4 regions of the Pseudomonas sp. NPDC079367 genome follow, and region 1 is predicted to be linked to each of the others. Evidence: predicted binding sites of a transcription regulator. Region 1 holds the regulator's gene; each other region holds the start of a gene.
What was found. Region 1 encodes sigma-54, which starts transcription at its own class of promoters, with help from an activator protein. Its sites were predicted from a motif close to ANTGGCATNNANNTTGCTNT; they were not measured.
Positions count from the first base shown of each region.

Region 2: a site for sigma-54 is predicted at 2,847-2,866, ahead of ACIGDJ_RS19360 (flagellar hook-length control protein FliK). Genes of this name have one in related genera too.
Region 3: a site for sigma-54 is predicted at 2,380-2,399, ahead of flgB (flagellar basal body rod protein FlgB). Genes of this name have one in related genera too.
Region 4: a site for sigma-54 is predicted at 3,151-3,170, ahead of ACIGDJ_RS20775 (pilin). Genes of this name have one in related genera too.

Region 1 covers NZ_JBITTW010000052.1:15,981-21,430, reverse strand. The annotation lists gene lptB (LPS export ABC transporter ATP-binding protein) at 1-556, shown strand, start outside; gene ACIGDJ_RS26105 (RNA polymerase factor sigma-54) at 723-2,213, shown strand; gene hpf (ribosome hibernation-promoting factor, HPF/YfiA family) at 2,287-2,595, shown strand; gene ptsN (PTS IIA-like nitrogen regulatory protein PtsN) at 2,608-3,072, shown strand; gene rapZ (RNase adapter RapZ) at 3,075-3,932, shown strand; gene ACIGDJ_RS26085 (HPr family phosphocarrier protein) at 3,948-4,223, shown strand; gene ACIGDJ_RS26080 (ZIP family metal transporter) at 4,320-5,213, opposite strand; gene ACIGDJ_RS26075 (superoxide dismutase) at 5,243-5,450, opposite strand, start outside.
Region 2 covers NZ_JBITTW010000027.1:31,424-36,873, forward strand. The annotation lists gene fliJ (flagellar export protein FliJ) at 1-216, shown strand, start outside; gene ACIGDJ_RS19345 (STAS domain-containing protein) at 406-711, shown strand; gene ACIGDJ_RS19350 (SpoIIE family protein phosphatase) at 717-2,420, shown strand; gene ACIGDJ_RS19355 (Hpt domain-containing protein) at 2,451-2,798, shown strand; gene ACIGDJ_RS19360 (flagellar hook-length control protein FliK) at 2,904-4,268, shown strand; partial or broken gene fliM (flagellar motor switch protein FliM) at 4,584-5,315, shown strand; gene fliN (flagellar motor switch protein FliN) at 5,371-5,450, shown strand, end outside.
Region 3 covers NZ_JBITTW010000010.1:2,733-8,182, forward strand. The annotation lists gene flgE (flagellar hook protein FlgE) at 1-706, opposite strand, end outside; gene flgD (flagellar hook assembly protein FlgD) at 738-1,466, opposite strand; gene flgC (flagellar basal body rod protein FlgC) at 1,482-1,925, opposite strand; gene flgB (flagellar basal body rod protein FlgB) at 1,929-2,339, opposite strand; gene cheR (protein-glutamate O-methyltransferase CheR) at 2,615-3,442, opposite strand; gene ACIGDJ_RS11485 (chemotaxis protein CheV) at 3,489-4,421, opposite strand; gene flgA (flagellar basal body P-ring formation chaperone FlgA) at 4,504-5,265, shown strand; gene flgM (flagellar biosynthesis anti-sigma factor FlgM) at 5,427-5,450, shown strand, end outside.
Region 4 covers NZ_JBITTW010000031.1:29,556-35,005, reverse strand. The annotation lists gene ACIGDJ_RS20790 (DUF748 domain-containing protein) at 1-1,540, shown strand, start outside; gene ACIGDJ_RS20785 (DUF2845 domain-containing protein) at 1,537-1,836, shown strand; gene ACIGDJ_RS20780 (BON domain-containing protein) at 2,015-2,368, opposite strand; gene ACIGDJ_RS20775 (pilin) at 2,667-3,104, opposite strand; gene pilB (type IV-A pilus assembly ATPase PilB) at 3,331-5,031, shown strand; gene ACIGDJ_RS20765 (type II secretion system F family protein) at 5,034-5,450, shown strand, end outside.

The sequences.
Region 1 (5,450 bases):
GGGCCGCGTGCTGATCGATGATCTGGACGTCAGCCACCAGCCAATGCACGGCCGCGCCAAGGCCGGTATCGGCTATCTGCCGCAAGAAGCGTCGATCTTCCGCAAACTGTCGGTTGCCGACAACATCATGGCGATCCTCGAGACCCGCCCGGAGCTCGACAAGGCCGGTCGCCGCAAGGAGCTGGAAAGCCTGCTGCAGGAATTCCACATCAGCCACATCCGCGACAACCTCGGCATGAGCCTGTCCGGCGGCGAGCGCCGTCGGGTGGAAATCGCCCGAGCCTTGGCCACTGCGCCAAAATTCATTCTGCTCGACGAACCGTTCGCGGGTGTCGACCCAATCTCGGTCGGCGACATCAAGCAGATCATCCACCACCTCAAGGCCAAAGGCATCGGTGTGCTGATCACCGACCACAACGTCCGCGAGACCCTGGATATCTGCGAGACCGCTTACATCGTGAACGACGGTCAACTGATCGCTGAAGGCGATGCCGAGACCATCCTGGCCAACGATCTGGTCAAGGAAGTGTATCTGGGTCACGAGTTCCGCCTGTAAGCGCGACAGCGCTGTATCGATTCAAGGCGCATTTATCCGCTTTAATTGTTACAGCGCTCTAGGCAAACACTTCAGTTTCAGGCATATAATTTGCTTAAGTTTGGCGCTTCGGCGCCCTGTAGTGGATGGCGCAAAGCGCCGGCGAATAAGGTGTTAAGCCCCTGCCATGAAACCATCGCTAGTCTTGAGAATGGGCCAGCAGCTGACGATGACACCGCAGCTGCAACAGGCCATCCGCCTGCTCCAATTGTCGACCTTGGACCTGCAACAGGAGATCCAGGAGGCTCTGGAATCCAATCCGATGCTCGAGCGCCAGGAAGAAGGCGACGACTTCGACAACGCCGATCCTCTGGCCGACAACGCCGAACAGAAACCCGCCGAAATCCAGGAACCTTCCTATCAGGAAGCCGCTCCGACGGTGGATAACCTCGAGGATGGCGAATGGAACGAACGCATCCCCAATGAACTGCCCGTGGATACGGCATGGGAAGATGTCTATCAGACCAGCGCCAGCAGCCTGCCCAGCAGCGATGACGACGAATGGGATTTCACCACCCGCACCTCCGCCGGCGAAAGCCTGCAGAGCCACCTGCTCTGGCAACTGAACCTGGCGCCGATGTCCGACACCGATCGCCTGATCGCCGTCACTCTGATCGACTGCATCAATAATCAGGGCTATCTGGACGAAACACTCGAAGAAATTCTTGAAGCGTTCGATCCGGAACTGGACATCGAACTCGACGAGATCGAAGCCGTCCTGCATCGCATCCAGCAATTTGAGCCCGCCGGGATCGGCGCGCGCAACCTCAGCGAATGCCTGCTTTTGCAACTGCGCCAGTTGCCGGCCAAAACACCGTGGCTGGCCGAGGCCAAGCGCCTCGTCGCCGATTACATCGACCTGCTCGGCAGCCGCGATTACAGCCAGTTGATGCGCCGCATGAAGCTCAAGGAAGACGAACTGCGCCAGGTCATCGAGCTGGTGCAGAGCCTTAATCCGCGCCCGGGCTCGCAGATCGAGTCGACCGAAGCCGAATACGTCATTCCTGACGTGATCGTGCGCAAGGACAACGAACGCTGGCTGGTTGAGCTGAACCAGGAATCGGTGCCACGCTTGCGCGTCAACGCCCAGTACGCCGGTTTCGTCAAACGCGCCGACACCAGCGCCGACAACACCTTCATGCGCAATCAGTTGCAGGAAGCCCGCTGGTTCATCAAGAGCCTGCAGAGCCGCAATGAAACCCTGATGAAAGTAGCCACGCAGATCGTCGAGCATCAGCGCGGTTTTCTGGAGTACGGCGACGAAGCGATGAAGCCGTTGGTATTGCATGACATCGCCGAAGCAGTCGGCATGCACGAATCGACGATTTCCCGGGTGACTACGCAAAAATTCATGCATACCCCGCGCGGTATCTATGAACTCAAATACTTTTTCTCCAGCCACGTCAGCACCTCCGAAGGCGGCGAATGCTCGTCCACGGCGATCCGCGCGATCATCAAGAAACTGGTCGCTGCGGAAAATCAGAAAAAGCCGTTGAGTGACAGCAAGATCGCTGGTTTACTGGAGGCACAAGGCATTCAGGTGGCTCGCCGCACCGTCGCCAAGTACCGCGAATCCCTCGGAATCGCGCCTTCGAGCGAACGCAAGCGGTTGATGTAAGCCACGTTACAGCGTTCCAGTGGCAGGCTTTTCGGCCTGCCGCTTTATGCACTGGCAACGAAGGAGAAGCTGTATGCAAGTCAACATCAGTGGACACCAACTGGAAGTGACCCAACCTCTGCGTTCCTACATCGAGGAAAAACTCCAACGACTGGAGCGACATTTCGACAAGATCACCAACGTGCAGGTGACGATGTGTGTCGAAAAACTGAAGCAGAAGATCGAAGCCACCTTGCATATCCCCGGCAGCGAAGTGGTCGCCAACGCAGAAGATACTGACATGTACGCTGCGATCGACTCACTCACCGACAAGCTGGATCGCCAACTCAAAAAGCATAAGGAAAAGACCCAGAGCCTCCTACAGGGCGCGACCGGTCGTTAACACCCCTATCCCATGATCCGACTTGAAACCATCCTGACCCCCGGCCGTTCCCAGGTGAACGCGCCGGGCGGCAGCAAGAAAAAAGCCCTCGAACACATTGCCAACCTGATCCACCGCGAAGTGCCGGATCTGGCGATGCAGGATGTTTTCGAGGCGTTGATCGCCCGTGAAAAACTCGGCTCCACCGGTTTTGGTAACGGCATCGCCATTCCCCACTGCCGCCTCAAGGGCTGCACGGCGCCAGTCAGTGCGCTGCTGCACCTTGAAGCTCCAATCGATTTCGACGCCATCGACGGCGCCCCGGTTGACCTGCTGTTCGTGCTGCTGGTCCCGGAGGCCGCGACCGACGCGCATCTGGAGTTGTTGCGCCAGATCGCGAGCATGCTTGATCGCAAGGAAGTGCGCGAAAAGCTGCGCAGCGCCGCGAGCAACGAAGCCTTGTACCAGGTTGTACTGGACGAGCAGAACGGGCACTAATCATGCGTTTGATCATCGTCAGTGGCCGTTCGGGATCGGGTAAAAGTACCGCCCTGAACGTCCTTGAGGACAACGGCTACTACTGCATCGACAACCTGCCGGCCGGTTTGCTGCCGGAACTGGCCGAGCGGGCGTTGATCCATACCGAGCTGGCGCAGCCGCTGGTGGCCGTGTCGATCGATGCGCGCAACCTGCCGAGCCATCTGTCACGCTTCCCCGAACTGCTCGAAGACGTCCGCGCCAAGCATATCAAGTGCGATGTGCTGTATCTGGACGCCGACGAAGAAACCCTGCTCAAGCGTTTTTCCGAGACCCGTCGTCGTCACCCGCTCAGCAATGCCAATCGCTCACTGGCCGAAGCCATCCACGATGAAACCGCCCTGCTCGGCCCGATCGCCGATCTGGCCGACCTGAAAATCAACACCACCAGCCTGAATCTGTATCAACTGCGCGACACCCTCAAGTTACGGCTGTTGAATCAGCCGGAGCCCGGCACTGCGTTTCTGGTTGAATCGTTCGGCTTCAAACGTGGCATGCCGGTCGACGCCGACCTGGTGTTCGATGTGCGTTGCCTGCCCAATCCGTACTGGAAACCGGAGCTGCGCGCGCAATCCGGCCTCGATGCACCGGTGGCCGAGTACCTGGCGCAGCAGCCGGATGTCGAAGAAATGTATCAGGACATCTTCGCTTACCTGAACAAGTGGCTGCCACGTTTCGCCGCCAGCAATCGCGCCTACGTCACCATTGCCATTGGCTGCACCGGCGGACACCACCGCTCCGTCTACCTGACCGAACGCCTGGGCCAGGCCCTGCAGAAAACCCTCAAGAACGTCCAGGTTCGCCACCGCGACCTCACCTAAAGGACTCACATCGCGATGCCTGCTCGTGAAATCGAAATCATCAACAAGCTGGGTCTGCACGCCCGGGCATCGGCCAAATTTGTCGGCGTGGCCGGCAAGTTTCCCGAGACGACGATAAGAGTGGGTCGCACGCCCGAGACCACAGTGGACGGTAAAAGCATCATGGCAATGATGATGCTTGCAGCGGGCAAAGGCACCAAAATCCACTTGAGCACCGAAGGCGCACAGGCTGAAGAGGCCATGGACGCCTTGGTGGAGCTGATCAACAACTACTTCGACGAAGGCGGCTGACCGCCGAACATCAAAAAATCGCAGCCTGCGGCAGCGCCTGCAGGGAGGCACATTCCAGATGCAGGCGCTGCCGAAGGCTGCGATCTTTTGACCTTCTTAACCCAGCGCCGTGTCCATCGCCATCATCAGACAAAACCCGATCAACAAGCCAAGACTGGCCAGCTTGTCATGGCCATGCCTACGCGACTCGGGAATCACCTCGTGAGTCACCACCAGCAACATTGCCCCCGCAGCCAGCGCCAATCCCAAAGGCAACAACACCTGGGCCAGACTCACCAGCCACGCACATAACAGCGCAAACACCGGTTCCACCACCCCCGACGCCGCGCCGATCAGAAACGCTCTGACCCGTGACATTCCTGCGCCGGCCAGCACCAGCGCAATCACCAGACCCTCCGGCACATCCTGCAAGGCGATGCCCATCGCCAGGCTGTCGGCATCCGCCATCCCGCCACCTGCAGACACGCCAACCGCCATGCCTTCCGGTATGTTGTGCGCAATGATGGCGAAAACGAACAGCCAGATTCGTGGTGGAATCACCGGATGTTCCGGCGTGCCGACGAGCATCTCCGGCGAGGCACCGGACACCCTGCGATCCACCAGATACAGGCCGAACGCGCCAAACAGGATGCCGAAGCAGATCAGACTACTGGCAGCCCACGGCGTCAGGCCAAGACTCTCAGCTGCCGCAATGCCCGGCACGATCAACGAAAATGCCGTCGCCGCCAGCATCACTCCGGCACCAAATCCCAGCAAGGTGTCGCTGAGTGCTTGCGGCATGCGGCGGATCACCAGCACCGGCACCGCGCCCAGCGCCGTGCCCAAGGCGCAGATGGCACCGCCCTGCAGCGCCCGCAACAGCCGTGGTACCAGATTCAGCCAGTGCAAACCGTGGGCAACCAGCAAACTCATTCCCGCCAACAGCAACAGCGAACCCGCCGCGTAACGAAACATGCGCCCGCTGCCAATCGCCAGTGTTTCCGTGCCCATATTCGGCCCTGATCGTTTTTATTGCAGGCTTAGACCAGTGCGGCTTGATAGCGCGCAGCGACTTCCGGCCAGTTGATCACGTTATAGAACGCGTTGATGTATTCCGGGCGACGGTTCTGGTAGCGCAGGTAGTAGGCGTGCTCCCAGACGTCGAGGCCAAGGATTGGTGTGTTGCCGTGCATCAACGGGCTGTCCTGGTTGCCGCTGCTTTCCACGATGAGCTTTTTCTGCGCAGTC
Region 2 (5,450 bases), on a different contig from region 1:
GACACCGCCGTCGACCAGCAACGGCAAAGCCTGGTCTGGCACCAGAACAAGCTCGACAAGGCGCGTGAGGAGTGGCAACAGGCGTTTGCCCGCGTCGAGGGTTTGCGCAAACTGGTGCAGCGCTATCGCGACGAGGCGCAGCGCCTTGAGGACAAGCGCGAGCAGAAGCTGCTGGATGAGTTGTCGCAGCGCTTGCCGCGACGTGATGCCTTCTAAACCTCAGCGCTAATCCCTGTGGGAGCGGGCTTGCTCGCGAATGCATTCGACCAGTTGATGCAATATTGACTGACACGCCGCATTCGCGAGCAAGCCCGCTCCCACACTTGTTCCACCGTTGCGCCTTGCCCCAACCCTATCCAGCTGCTAAACCTTGTACAGGTTCGTCAATGACAAGGAAGCCAGTCAATGTCAGTCGTTACAGAAGTTTCACCGGATGGTCACAAGCTGACCATCGCGGTCAAAGGCCGGTTCGATTTCGGCCGCCATCAAGAATTCCGTGAGTCGTATGAGCGGCTCCCGCGCAAACCCGAATCCATCGTGGTCGATCTCAAAGAGGCCACTTACCTCGACAGCTCGGCGCTGGGCATGCTGCTCTTGCTGCGTGACCATGCCGGCGGCGACGAGTCGGATATCCGCGTCGTCAACAGCAGTTCCGATGTGAAGAAAATCCTCGCGATTTCCAACTTCGACAAACTCTTCGACATCAGTTGACGCCCATGCAGGCGCAAGAGCCGCTCACCGTTCTTATTGCCGAAGACAGCGCCGCCGACCGGCTGCTGCTGTCGACCATCGTCCGTCGTCAGGGCCATCAGGTTCTGACGGTGGCCAACGGTGCCGAAGCGGTCGATACCTTCAAAAAACAGCAACTCGATCTGGTGCTGATGGATGCGTTGATGCCGGTGATGGACGGCTTTGAGGCGGCGCGGCAGATCAAGGCGCTGGCAGGTGAAGCGCTGGTGCCGATCATCTTCCTCACCTCGCTGACCGAAAGCGAAGCGCTGGCCCGTTGTCTGGAGGCCGGTGGCGACGATTTTCTGGCGAAGCCTTACAACCAGGTGATCCTCGCCGCCAAAATCAAGGCGATGGATCGTTTGCGGCGTCTGCAGGCGACGGTACTGCAACAGCGCGACCTGATCGCCAGGCATCACGACTATCTGCTCAACGAACAACGCGTGGCCAAAGCGGTGTTCGACAAGGTTGCGCATTCGGGCTGCCTGAGTGCGCCGAATATCCGTTACCTGCAATCGCCGTACGCACTGTTCAACGGCGACTTGTTGCTCGCGGCGTACACGCCGGCCGGTGACATGCACGTCATGCTCGGCGATTTCACCGGCCACGGTTTGCCAGCGGCGGTGGGTGCCATGCCGCTGGCCGAAGTGTTCTACGGCATGACCGCCAAAGGTTACGGGTTGGCGGAAACCCTGCGCGAGATGAACGCCAAGCTCAAGCGCATCCTGCCGGTGGACATGTTCTGCTGCGCCACGTTGCTCTGTTTGAGTTTCCAGAGCCGCTCGGTAGAAGTGTGGAACGGCGGCATGCCCGACGGATACTTGCACCGCATGGCCAGCGGCGAGCGGGTGCCTTTGCCGGCGCGACATCTGCCGCTGGGGATTCTCGGTGCGCAGGCCTTCGATGACCGTACGGATGTGTACCCGATGGCTGTTGATGATCGGGTGTTTCTGCTGTCCGACGGGGTCATCGATACCTGCGATGCCAATGACCAATTGTTCGGCGTCGAGCGCCTGCAGCAGGTCTTTGCGGCGAACCGGGAGCCGGATCGGCTGTTCGAGGATATCGAGCAGGCGTTGCGCGATTTTCGCGGACAGGCCCGGGATGACGTGAGCATGGTCGAGGTCAGCCTGCTGGAGTCGGCGCAGGCGCACGGCGCGGCGCCGGTGTACTCCGACAGCGGCCAGTCGTGCCCGCTGGACTGGTCGGCCAGTTTTGAGTTTCGCGGTGCCACGCTCAGGCGATTCAATCCGATGCCGTTCCTGTTGCAGTTGCTGCTTGAGGTACACGGCCTGCGCGCGCAAAGCGGGGCGCTTTATAGCGTGCTCGCCGAGTTGTATTCCAACGCGCTGGAGCATGGCGTACTCGGGCTGGATTCCAGCCTCAAGCGCGATGCCACTGGGTTTGCCCGTTATTATGAAATGCGCGCGGCGCGGCTGGAGGCGCTGCAGGACGGCTTCGTGCGCGTGCATCTACAGGTGAAACCGCAAAGTGAGGGTGGACGCCTGGTGATCCGGGTCGAGGACAGTGGCGAGGGCTTCGATGTCGCGCGGGTCATGGAGCGGCCCGTGGATAACGTCCGCTTGTCGGGCCGTGGCATCAGTCTGGTCCGGCAGTTAGGGCGCAATGCCAGTTGGTCGGACCAAGGTCGTAGTGCCAGCGTGGAGTTTTTCTGGGAGATTGGGGCATAATCCGCCCATTCTTGATCAAGGAGTGAGCAAGTGACTGACCCACATGTAGATCGCGATGTCCTCGACACCTTGCGCGAGGTGATGGAGGACGGCTATCCGGAATTGCTGGAGACTTTTCTGGCAGATTCGGAAAGCCGCCTGCACGAATTGCAGGACAGCACCAGCGCCAAAGCGTTGTCTGATGTCGCCCACAGCTTCAAGGGCAGCGCCAGCAACATGGGCGCCATCCGGCTGGCAGCGTTGTGCCAGGATCTGGAGTCGAACGCTAAGGACAAAAGTCCGGAAGCGCTCGCGCAACTGGTTGCCGACATCCATTCTGAATTCGTCGACGTACGCCCGGTGTACGAAAACGAAAAGCACCACGTCCACACCCACTGAATCCGTCGTCCGGCGCTTTTCGCAGGTGTCTGGCCAAACTGGCCCGGCACTTGCAGTCATTTTGCTCAACTGTACCTACGATCCCAGTGCAGCGGAGACCGTGTCATGCCTGCGACCCCCAACATTCTTCTTCAGACCGCCGCTCAGGCCAAGGCGCAAGCAGCCTCTGCCAAATCGTCGGCAATGGCCGCAGATGCCGGGGACAAGGCTTCCAGCTTCGCCAAAGTGTTCGCCGATCAGGCGCCGGCCAAGCCTGCCGTGAGTGCTGACAATTCAGTCAAACCGGCACGCGACAAGGTCGCAGACGGCAGCAACAAAAAGGACGTCGGCAAAGATCAGTCTGCCGCGCCTGAGCCAGCGGTTGCCGATAGCGGCAAAGCGTTGCCTGCCGAAAAACCGGCGGCGAGCGAAGACGCGAATGCCGCAGACGATGACGCCACTGAAACAGTACAAACCCCTGTGGCCGATGCCGCGCCGGCAGACCCGACGCTCGATCCGGCCTTGGCGCAAATCGTCCAGCCACTGGTGGCAGCGCCTGTTGTGCCAGCCCCCGTAGTCGCAACGCCAGCCCAGCCGGAAACCGAAACACCTGCCTTGGCCGCGGTGCCGGGCATGGTCAAGGATCCGGCGGCAACCGACAGCGATTTCGATCCTTCGGCTGACCCGCTTGACTCGCTGCCAGCCGTTCGCATGGCGATGGAGCAGGGCGGGCATATTTCCGCCGCCAGCCAGGCTCAGCCCAAGGCTACTCCCGCGCAAGCTCAGGCCGACGGCGAACTCACCGCGGCGCAGAACTTCGCTGCCGGCATGGCCAGCATGCTGGACGTGCAGGCAGACAAGGACAGCACCAGCCAGGGCGGCGAAAAGGCCTTTAGCGGGCTGATCGATGATGGCCTGAAGGATCTGAAATCGGCTACCAGCGACACCCGCGTCGACGACTTCGCCAACCGACTGGCAGCACTGACCCAAGCCGCCACGCCAAAAACCGCCAATGCGCTGCCGGTGAATCAGCCGATCGCCATGCATCAGAGCGGCTGGACCGAAGAAGTGGTCAACCGCGTCATGTACCTGTCCAGCGCCAACCTGAAAGCCGCCGACATTCAGTTGCAACCGGCGGAGCTTGGGCGCCTGGATATCCGCGTGAACATGGTCCCTGATCAGCAAACCCAGGTGACCTTCATGAGCGCGCACCCGAGCGTGCGTGAAGCGCTCGACAGCCAGATGCATCGCCTGCGCGACATGTTCAACCAGCAGGGCATGGGCCAGGTCGACGTCAACGTCGCCGACCAGAACCGTGGCTGGCAGGGGCAAGGGCAGGAGCAGGCGCAGCAGGGCCAGAGCGGTCGCACCAGCGCCGCGGGCGGGCGTCTGGATGCGGCGGATGAAGAATTGGCACCCGCTGCTATTGCCGACGTCGCCGCTCAAACAACAAGCGTGATCGGCACCAGCGCAGTCGACTATTACGCCTGATGTAACGCAGAACCCAGTGTGGGAGCGGGCTTGCTCGCGAACGCGGCGTCACATTCAACATTGAGGTTGTCTGTCACACGGCATTCGCGAGCAAGCCCGCTCCCACAGTTGTTTTGCGGTGCCATCCAATATCCTCCGGACACTTCTGGCATAACACTTGCTCTTGCCTTGCCGTGCGACTGTGAAACCCCCGATTAGTGACGGATTATTGGCATGGCGAAGAGCGAAGCTGCAGCAGTAAAAGACCCCGCAACCAAAGGCAAACTCAAGCTGATCATCGTGATCGTGCTGGCGTTGCTGGTGGCCATTGGTGCATCCGTCGGTGGCGTGCAGGTGATGAAGTTTGGCGAATACGTGCACTCGCTGTACGTGCCGACCAGCCTCAACCTGGTCAAGATCAAGCCGTTGCGCGGCACCGCGCTGTTCATCCTCGACGCCAAACTGGTGTTCAAACTGGTGGACAACTTTTTCGGCGGCGACGGCCGTCACGCGAAGATCGAAGGGCGTGAATTCACCCCGACCGAACTGCGCGTGGTGCGCATGGTGCTCGAGCAGGCCTTCGTCGATCTGAAGGAAGCCTGGCAGGCGATCATGGAAGTCAACTTCGAGTACATCAACTCGGAAGTGAACCCGGCCATGGCCAACATCGTCGGCCCGAGCGAAGCGATCGTGGTCTCCACCTTCCACATCGAACTCGATGGCGGTGGCGGCGATCTGCACGTGACCATGCCGTACTCGATGATCGAGCCGGTGCGCGAGATGCTCGACGCCGGTTTCCAGTCCGACCTCGACGATCAGGACGAGCGCTGGGTCAACGCCCTGCGCCAGGACGTGCTCGATGTCGACGTGCCGATCGGTGCCACCGTGGCCCGTCGCCAGTTGAAGCTGCGCGACATCCTGCACATGCAACCGGGCGATGTGATCCCGGTCGAGATGCCGGAAGACATGATCATGCGCGCCAACGGCGTGCCGGCCTTCAAGGTCAAGATGGGCTCGCACAAAGGCAACCTCGCGTTGCAAGTGATCGAGCCGATCGAGCGTCGCTGAGGCGATGCTTTCCACCCCCGCATTTAACTGAATTGTTGCCCGCCGAGGACACATGATGAACGACGATATGAACGCGCAGGACGACCAGGCACTGGCTGATGAATGGGCTGCGGCCCTGGAAGAAACCGGTGACGC
Region 3 (5,450 bases), on a different contig from region 1:
GGTTGCTGCCGGTAGCGTCCGGATTACGGCCATCAACCAGGGTGTAAACCTTCCAGGTGTTTTCGCCACTCTTGACCATGTACTGGTCCATGACGTGGGAGTTGCCCTGAGTGTCATAGATCGGTGTGCTGAACGACTTGGTATAAGTCTCAGGCTTCGACGGATCGAACTTGACGGCGCCGGTACCGGTGTCGACGATCACTGGCGCCGACGAATTCAAGTTGATGCTCGAGGTCACCGAAGAGGACGACTTCGGCGCCAGGTTCGACGTGTCGATCTTAAGGTCAGTCAACACACCGTTGAGGATTTTGCCGTTGGCATCCACACCGTAACCCTGCAGACGCGAGGTGTAGTTGGTGTTGGTGATGTAACCGGCGTTGTCGACCTTGAAGGTACCGGCACGGGTGTACGAGATCGAGCCGTTGTTGCTCATGGTGAAGAAGCCGGAACCGTTGATGCCCATGTCCAGCACGTTGCCAGTGTTGTTGATGTCACCCTGGGTGAACTGCTGGGAAACGTTGGCCAGGCGCACGCCGTTGCCGATGACTTTGCTGCCGCTGCCCAGACGAGTCGACGAATACACGTCTTCGAATTCTGCGCGCGAGGATTTGAAACCGGCGGTGGCGACGTTGGCGATGTTGTTGCCGGTGACGTCGAGTTGTTTGTTGGCGGCATAGAGACCGCTAAGGCCGATGTTAAAAGACATGTTCCACTCCTTCGTGCCGGGTTAGTCGGCTCTATATACCAATGGTTTGTACTTTGGACAGGGCAACGGTGCCCTTGCCGGCCAGGTTGAGCATCAGCTCGCCACCGGTCTGGCTGATCGTCACGCTGTTGACGGTCGCTGGCAGGTAGGTCGCCAGGTCAGTCGCGGTGCCGTTGATCGGTGCGTTGGCCTTGAACGTGTAAGTGCCGACCGGCACCACGGTGCCGGCGGTGTCCTTGCCGTCCCAGGTGAAACTGGCATCGCCGGCAGCGCGGCTGCCCAGGTCGATGGTGCGCACGGCTTTGCCGTCCTTGTCGGTAATGGTCACGGTGCCGGCGGCAATCGTCGAAGGCACGGTGACCGAACCGGTCAGGCCTTTGCTCGGGTCGTCGAGCTGGGCGGTATTGGTCTGCACGATCACGTTGCGACCAACCAGCGACGAAGCCTGCAGCGCCTGCGACGAGTTGTAGTTGCCGGCAAGGCCACTGACCGTGGAGTTCAGCGTGGTGATGCCTTCCAGGCTGCTGAACTGCGCCAGTTGCGCAACGAAAGCGCTGTTGTCCTGCGGGTCGAGCGGGTTCTGGTTTTTCAGCTGGGTGACCAGCAATTGCAGGAAAGCATCCTTGCCCAACGCCTGGCCGCCGGTGGCACTGTCGGTCGCCGAAGCGATGCCGCCGGAGGTGGTGCCGCTGGCCTTCTTCGACGAGTTGGCCAGGATGTCGTTCATGCTCAGGCTGCTGGTGGTATCCGTAACGCTCATGGCAGTCGCCCCTTATTACTGACCGAGGGTCAGTACCTTCTGCATCATGGTTTTGGCGGTGTTCATCATTTCGGCGTTGGTCTGGAACGAGCGGCTCGCGGAAATCATGTCAGCCATTTCTTCCACCACGTTGACGTTCGGGTAGTAGACGTAGCCCTTGGCGTCGGCGGCCGGATGGTTCGGCTCGTAGCGCGCTTCGAGGTTGCTGTCATCCTCGACCACGCCCAACACCTGAACACCCTGACCGGCCGCGTCCTGGTTCTGGAACAGCGAGTTGCTGCCGCCGGCCTGGCCGCCCTGGAACATGGTGGCAAACACCGGGTGGCGGGCGCGGTAGGTCTGGTCGATGCTCGAGGAAACGGTTTCGGCGTTGGCGATGTTCGAGGCGACGGTATTCAGACGCGTGGTCTGCGCGCTCATGCCGCTGCCGGCAATGTTGAAAACGCTGGACAGGGACATGGATTATTCTCCGCGCAGGGCTGACACCAGCCCTTTGAATTTGCTGTTGAGCAAGGTGAAGCTGGCCTGGAAGCCGACGGCGTTTTCCGCGTAGTTCGACTGTTCCAGTTGAGCGTCAACGGTGTTCTGGTCGATCGAAGGCTGCATCGGCGTGCGATACATCAGCGACTCGTCGCCATTGCCCAGCCCTTCAGCTTCGATGTGACGGCTGTTGGTCATGTTCAGGGCAAAGTGGCCGCCGGTCCTGGTCTTCTCGGTCTGTGCTTCGAGCACTTTGGAGAATTCCAGATCCCGCGCCTTGTAGTTCGGGGTGTCGGCGTTGGCGATGTTGTTGGCCAGCACTTCGGCACGCTGGGCGCGGAAGCCCAATGCCTTTTCGTGAATGCCCAGCGCTTTGTCGAAGCTGATGCTCATGTCGGGAACCTTCAGGTGACCGGTTTTTCGTAACTGAGCTTTAGCAAGCGCCGTGCCAAATGGGCAAAGTCCCGTATTCCGGGGCTTTGCGCCAAACAGGCAAAGCGGCAATGCCAGAAAAGCGGCAACCGGTTTCCGCCGTATGCCGCTTTTCTGCCGCTGTCGCCTGCCAACACCGAACCTGTAGGAGCTGCCGAAGGCTCGGGGTGCGGTGTCAGGCAAAAAAAACGGGAGGCCTTTGAGGGCCTCCCGTTTTTTGTATTGCCGCGAACCGGTTATTTCGCCTTGTAGATAATCCCCGGGCTGCACTGAACCATCTGGTAATGATCCGGCAAACCGTTCAGCGCTTCGGAAGCACCGAGGAACAGATACCCGCCCGGCTTCAACGTGCTGTGAATGCGCAACAGGATGTCCTTCTTCACTTCGGCAGAGAAGTAGATCAGCACGTTGCGGCAGAACACGATGTCGAACTTGCCCAGCGCTGCGTAGCTGTCGAGCAGGTTGAACGAGCGGAACTCCACCCGGCTCTTGATCGGCGCCTTGACCACCCAGCGACCCGGCCCTTTCGGGTCGAAATAGCGTTGCAGGCGTTCCGGCGACAGGCCGCGACCGATCGCCAGGCTGTCGTACTCGCCGGTCTTGCAGTTGTTGAGCATCAGGCCCGACAGATCGGTGGCAACGATTTGCACGCCCATCTTCAACTGACCAAGGTTGCTGCGCTCGAACTCGTCGATCGACATCGACAGCGAATAGGGTTCCTGCCCCGACGAGCAGGCCGCCGACCAGATGCGCAAACGCTGGTTGGGACTGGCCTTGATCGCTTCCGGCAGTACCTTGTTCTTCAAGACTTCAAACGGATAGGTGTCGCGAAACCACAGGGTTTCGTTGGTCGTCATGGCATCGACCACCTGCTCGCGCAAACCGCTGCGCGGCTGGGTCTGGATGCGCTGCACCAGCTCACCCAGCGACTTGATGCCTTGCTGCTCCATCAGTTTGTTGAGACGGCTGGAGACCAGATACTGCTTGTTTTCACCGAGCAAAATGCCACAGGCCTTTTCCAGGAAGACCCGGAACTGTTCGAAATCCAAATTACCCGTAGACAATGGTGCCGCCTCTTAAATCGTGTTGAACACCAGGAGCAGAAGGCCCCTAGCTGATATCTGCTGCTTTGATCCGGTCGACTACCCGGGATGCGAGGTCATCAGGACGGAATTTGGCCAGAAAGTCATCAGCGCCGACTTTCTTCACCATCGCCTGATTGAATACCCCCGACAACGAAGTATGCAGGATGATATGGAGCTTTTGCATGCGTGCGTCGCCGCGGATTTCCGCCGTCAGGGTGTACCCGTCCATCTCCGGCATCTCGATGTCGGAAATCATCATCAGGAACTCTTCTTCCGGCTTCTTGCCCTCGTCGACCAGCTTGCGCAGGTAATCCAGCGCCTGCTTGCCGTCGTTCAGCGCCACCACCTCGACACCGATGGTCTGCAGACAACGCGTGACCTGCTTGCGCGCCACCGACGAGTCATCGACCGTCAGCACCCGCAGCGACAACGCCTTGGTCTGCGTTTCGACATCGACCACGCCCACCGAGATCGCTTCCGGCGTCGGTGCCACTTCGGCCAGCACCTTCTCGACGTCGATGATTTCGACCAGCTGGTTGTCGACCCGAGTCACCGCGGTCAGGTAGTGATCGCGACCGGTACCCTTGGGCGGCGGATGGATCTCTTCCCAGTTCATGTTGACGATGCGCTCCACCGAGCGGACCAGGAAACCCTGGGTCTTGGTGTTGTACTCCGTGATGATCACAAACGGGTTTTTCTTGTCTTTCAACGCACCGGAGCCCGTTGCCATTGCCAGATCCAGGATCGGAATGGTCGCTCCCCGTATATTCGCCACCCCGCACACGACAGGACTGGACTTGGGCATCAATGTCAGTGACGGGCATTGCAACACTTCCCGTACCTTGAACACGTTGATCCCGTAGAGCTGCGGCCCGTCGAGACGGAACAACAGCAGCTCGAGGCGATTCTGCCCTACCAGTTGCGTGCGCTGGTTCACCGAATCCATTACACCAGCCATGCCCAGACTCCTACACCAACGCCAAGTGTTGTTGCGACGCACATTCATTGCTAAACGGCACGGCGCTTGCTTTTTAACTCGTATGAACGCTCAAACGACATTTTCCCGACGCCTGACATCCTCCCTTCGCAAAGGGCTTTGCGCGGTGTCCGCCGTTTGCTGCTTGCTTGCTGGCAGTCCTGCCAATGCAGATGCGGTTACCTTGCCTGATATGCTTATCGGCGTGACTCAGGGCTTTCTTGAATTCACCGTAGAAGACTATTTGGCTTCCAGTCAAACCGAAGGCCGCTACGAAATCGAAGTCAACAAGCTCGACCCGCGCATGCGCATGCCCATGTGCGACAAGGAATTGACAGCCACCCTCGAGAGCCCGGCGCGACCATTGGGCCGCGTTACGGTGAAGGTCCGCTGCGAAGGCAGCTCGCCATGGACGGTGTTCGTGCCCGCTCAAGTCCGCCTGTTTCGCGAGATCGTGACCACCACTCGCCCGCTGAAACGCGCCGGCATTATCCAGCCGCAGGATGTGACCCTGCGTGAGCGCGACGTCAGCACGATCAATCAGGGTTTCCTGACCTCGGTCGACGAAGCGATCGGGCAAAAATTGACCCGACCAACGGTAGCCGATCAGGTCATCACGCTGGTGCATCTGGAGCAGGCCGAAGTCGTGCGTAAGGGCGACCAGGTGGTGATCACTGCGCGTAGCGGCACCCTCGCCGTACGCATGCCGGGGGAAGCACTCTCCAATGGCGGCATGAAAGAACAGATTCGAGTAAAAAACCTTAATTCTCAAAGAGTTATCAAGGCGCAGGTGATTGCGCCGGGACAGGTCGAAGTGGCCATGTAAAAGCCCTGTGGAGAAAACTGGCGCCGATCCCGTCGCTTCCCTAAACTGTGCCGCAGCAGGTCTCGCAACGGCGCATGCAAGCTTATGGTTAATTGGGCCTAAAGTTTTTCAGGGGATAGCCGAAAACATGGCAAGCGTCCAAATTCCCAGAGGTTTTTATCATGGTTATCGATTTCAGCCGTTTG
Region 4 (5,450 bases), on a different contig from region 1:
GCGCAGCGGCATGCTCGGCAGTGACCTCAAGGTCGACCTGAAAAGCACCGAACCACTGGCGCTCAGCGTCACCGGCCGCGCGCAGATCGATCAACTGCACACCCTCGATACGCTCAAGACCCGCGACTTCCTCAAATGGCAGCAAGTGGTGGTCGACGGCATCAACTATCAGCACGGCGACAGCCTGTCGATCGACAAGGTCAACCTGTTGCAGCCCTATGTGCGATTCATGATCAACGATGATCGCACCACCAACGTCGACGACCTGCTGATCCCGCAACCGGCCGACAGCGGAGCAAAAAGCACCGCAGCCAAACCGGCCGGCAAGGACAAGCCGCTGGGCATTCACGTCGGCGCGATCGCTATCAACGACGGTTCGGCCAACTTCGCCGACTTCAGCCTGACGCCGAATTTCGCCACCGCCGTGCAGCAGCTCAACGGCCAGATCGGTACCATCGACAGTCGCCAGGCAAAACCGGCCAGCGTCGACATCAAAGGCAAGGTCGACCGCTACGCGCCGGTGACCATCAAGGGTGCGGTCAATCCGTTCGACCCGATGGCCAGCCTCGACATCGCCACCAGCTTCAAGCGCGTCGAACTGACGACCCTGACGCCCTACTCCGGCAAATTCGCCGGATACCGCATCCGCAAGGGCCGGCTCAACCTTGACCTGCATTACCTGATCACCAAGGGTCAATTGAAGGCTGAGAACAAAGTTGTCGTCGAGCAACTGCAACTGGGCGAGAAAGTCGACAGCCCCGATGCGGTGAGTCTGCCGCTTAAACTGGCGATCGCCCTGCTCAAGGATGTCGACGGCAAGATCTCCATCGAATTGCCGGTGACCGGCGATCTGAATAATCCGCAGTTCAGCGTGATGCCGATCGTCTGGCAGACGCTGCGCAACCTGATCGTCAAGGCCGCCGCCGCACCGTTCAAGATGATTGGCGGACTGGTCAGTGGCGGCGGCTCCGAAGACCTCGGCACCGTATCCTTCGCGCCGGGTTCCAGCGATTTGAGCAAGGACGCCGAAGCGGCGCTGGTGAAACTGTCGCAAGCACTCAAGGAACGTCCGGCGCTGCGCCTGGAGATCGAAGGCACTGCCGCAAAAAGCAGTGACGGACCGTTGCTGGCCGAGCAACGTCTCGAACGTGAATATCAGTACAACTACTACAAGATGCTTCAGCGCCGTGGCGACAAAGTCCCGGCCCAGGCCTCACTGCTGCAAGTACCTGAAAGCGAGAAAGGAGCCTTGCTCGAAGGCATCTACCGCACCCGCCTGAAAACCCAGCCACCGGCAGAATGGAAAGACCTGGGCAAAGAGGAACGCACGGCGAAAATGCGCCAGGGCGTTATCGCGTTCTGGAGCGGCAGCGATGTGCTGCTGCGTCAGTTGGGCCAGGATCGCGCCAGCACCATCAAGGATTACCTGGTCGACAAGGGCAAGCTCGAGGATGACCGCGTGTATTTCATCGACGCCAACCTCGGCGAGGCCGAAAGCGATGGCCGCGTGGTTACACAAATGCACCTGGATGCAGAATGACCGTGCGTAACTGGCTGGCGGTGCTCGCTCTGACGTGCGCCGCCGGCCACGCGTCGGCTTCGGATACATTGCGCTGTGGCAGCCAGTTGATCAGCCTCGGCGACCGCGCAAGCGAGGTGCTGCAAAAGTGTGGAGAGCCGGTGAGCCGTGACGTGCTTGGCTACAAGCGCAGTGCCAATCGCCGCGAGGAGTTTCAGGTCGAGGAATGGTCCTACGGCCCGAACAACGGCATGTACCAATACCTGCGCTTTGAAGGTAACCGCCTGCGGCAGATCAACAGCAAACGCGGTAACTGAGAAGATCAAAAGATCGTCCGATCTTTTGATTCTCCAAATAGAACAGGCCCCGACACAAGTGCCGGGGCCTGTAATGGTCACATCCGTGTGACCGTTCGCATGAACTCTAAAGTTGCGGCAGACGTATTGCTCGGCCCGTCTGTCGCGTCTTCTCCCGGTTCAGGCGAGAAGTCTTGCCTTACTCGGCTTTCAGGCCGTCAGCGGAGACCGCTTTAACGCCTTTGATTTTCTTGGTGATGTTCACAGCGGTGGTTTTCTGAGCTTCGGTAACAGCTACGTCAGAAGACAGGGAAACTACACCTTTGTTGGTTTCGACTTTGATGTCGGTGCCTGGAATACCTTTTTCGGTAACCAGATCGCTTTTCACTTTGGTAGTGATCCAGGTGTCAGAAGTAGCTTCTTTGGCCTGAGTCATTTCACCGGCAGCCAGAACCATTGGCGACTGGGTAGCCTGAGTGGTCTGGGCGAAAGCGCCACCAGCCATGGTCAGGGTCAGAGCGGTAGCAGCGGCAGTGATAGCGAACTTCTTCATACGAGTAACTCCTGTTTTTACTGGAAGTCTGCTGTAACGCTTGTCAGCAGGGTTACCGGAGATAGTGCGAACGCTGTGCCAACTTTTTCCGTCGTATAAAATCGTTTAAAAACAATGAGTTATGAAAAACCGTGAATTTCATTTTCATGCAAAATGCATGACTCGAGTGAAATTCACATGCAAGTTGCGGTTTTCCGGAAAGTTCATAAGTCGCTGAAATTATTGGAGCTTTTGTGAAGGGGTCTGAAACGAAAATGCCCCGCAGTGCGGGGCATTTCCAGTTCGGACAGCAACGTGATTACGCACCGCTGGCCGTGCAGCCTCGAGGAGCGTAGTCCGAGTTTACGGTTGTCGCGCAGGTCCATACTCCGGAGGTATTACCCGTAGCAGCACCGGAACGAGAGAGAGTCACGGTTCTCCCCAATACCGGACCCGGTGCATTGAGCAGAGTGCAGGTAATCGAACCTTCGCCAGTCGCCGCTGTACCCGTGACTGCCAACGTACAGTTGGAAGTGGCAGTCGTACCGTTAGCCACGTTGGCCAGACTCGGCGCGGTGCCCTGATTGATCGTGTCCTCGAACGGCACTTTCAATGCACTGATCTCCGCCAACCCCGCCGTCACCTTCGACCGCGCCTGATACTTCGAATACTGCGGCAGGGCGATCGTCGCCAAAATACCGATGATCGCCACAACGATCAGCAGCTCGATCAATGTGAAACCTTGTTGTTTTTTCATAAACACGCTCCATGCATGAGTCGAAATCTCATGATCTGAACAAGGCTCAGCACAGCCCATGCCAACGCCTTTCAGGCCCCGCCCGCTGGGCGCGCGCAATCCGCTGTGCCGTTTCCTACAACCTGTAACCGCACTATCTGACACTTTTTGTCACCTGCACGGGCCGTGTTTGGCGCTGTCACTTGACTAGGCTATAAGTCATGAACGGCAAGCGTGCGGGATCCCCATGAATGACATCGCTCTGAGCGGTCTGGCCAAGCAATTGGTCCAGGCCGAACTGCTCACGGAAACAAGTGCCCGGCAATCCTGGGCGCAGGCCCAGCGCAATCGTGTGTCGCTGGTCAATTACCTGGTGCACAACAAACTGGTCAACAGCCGGCAGATCGCCGAGATCGCTTCCGAACATTTCGGCATGGCCCTACTCGATCTGCATTGCCTGGACAAAGAAACCCAGCCCAAGGGGCTGGTCAGTGAAAAACTGGTTCGTCAGCACTGCGCCCTGCCGCTGTGGCGGCGCGGCAACAAACTGTTCGTGGGGCTTTCCGATCCGAGCAATCAGCAGGCGATCAGCGACATCCAGTTCAGCACCGGCCTGAGCACCGAAGCGATTCTGGTCGAGGACGACAAGCTCAGCGACGCCATCGACAAGTTCTTCGACAGCCACACCTCGGGCCTGGAAGAAATGGCCGATGTCGATCTCGACGGCCTCGACGTCGAATCCATCGATGACAGCAAAAAGGACGTTATCGGCGGCCTCGATGCGGACGACGCCCCGGTCGTGCGCTTCGTGCATAAAATGCTGCTCGATGCGATCAAGAGCGGCTCTTCCGACCTGCATTTCGAGCCCTACGAAAAAAACTATCGGGTGCGCATGCGCACCGACGGCATGCTGCGTGAGGTGGCCAAGCCGCCAATCCAGTTGGCCGGGCGCATTGCCGCGCGTTTGAAGGTAATGGCCAGTCTGGATATTTCGGAACGGCGCAAACCGCAGGACGGGCGCATCAAGATGCGTCTGTCAAAAAGCAAATCCATCGATTTCCGCGTCAATACCCTGCCGACGCTGTGGGGTGAAAAAGTGGTGATCCGGATTCTCGACCCGTCCAGTGCGCAAATGGGCATCGACGCCTTGGGTTACGAAACCGAACAAAAGGCCTTGTACCTCGCTGCGCTGAAACAGCCGCAAGGGATGATTCTGGTCACCGGCCCCACCGGCTCCGGCAAAACCGTGTCGCTGTACACCGGGCTGAACATCCTCAACACCGTCGACATCAACATTTCCACCGCCGAAGACCCGGTGGAAATCAACATGGAAGGCATCAACCAGGTCAACGTCAATCCTCGGCAAGGGCTGGACTTCGCCCAGGCGCTGCGTTCGTTTCTGCGCCAGGATCCGGACGTGATCATGGTCGGCGAGATCCGCGACCTGGAAACCGCCGAGATCGCGATCAAGGCTGCGCAGACCGGCCACTTGGTGCTGTCGACCCTGCACACCAACAGCGCGGCGGAAACCCTCACGCGCCTGCACAACATGGGCATTCCCGGTTTTAACATCGCCACCTCGGTCAGCCTGATCATCGCCCAGCGTCTGGCGCGCAAGTTGTGCGCGCACTGCAAGCGGCCGCTGGAAATCCCGCACGAAACCTTGCTCAAGGAAGGCTTTCCCGAGGAACGCATCGGCCATTTCACGATCTACGAGCCGGTCGGTTGCGATCACTGCAACGGCGGTTACAAAGGACGCGTGGGGATTTATGAAGTGGTAAAGAACACACCGGACCTGCAACGGCTGATCATGGCCGAGGGCAATTCGCTGGAAATCGACATTCAGATGCGTCGCGACGGCTTCGCCGATCTGCGCACTTCGGGGCTGCACAAGGCCATGCAAGGCATCACCAGCCTTGAGGAAATCAACCGGGTCACCAAGGATTGAACATGGCGGTCAAGGCAGCGAAAGTCAGCGTTTACGCCTGGGAAGGCACAGACCGCAAAGGCAGCAAGGTCACTGGAGAATTGAGTGGGCAGAATCCCGCACTGATCAAGGCGCAGTTGCGTAAACAGGGGATCAACCCCGGCAAGGTGCGCAAGAAATCAGCGTCCCTGCTGACCTTGGGCAAACGCATCAAACCGCAGGACATCGCCCTTTTCACCCGGCAGATGGCAACGATGATGAAGGCTGGTGTACCGCTGTTGCAGTCCTTCGACATCATCGGTGAAGGCTTCGAAAACCCGGCCATGCGCAAGCTGGTCGATGAGGTCAAACAGGAGGTCGCGGCAGGTAACAGCTTTGCCACCGCCCTGCGCAAAAAGCCGCGATACTTCGACGAGTTGTACTGCAACCTGGTCGACGCC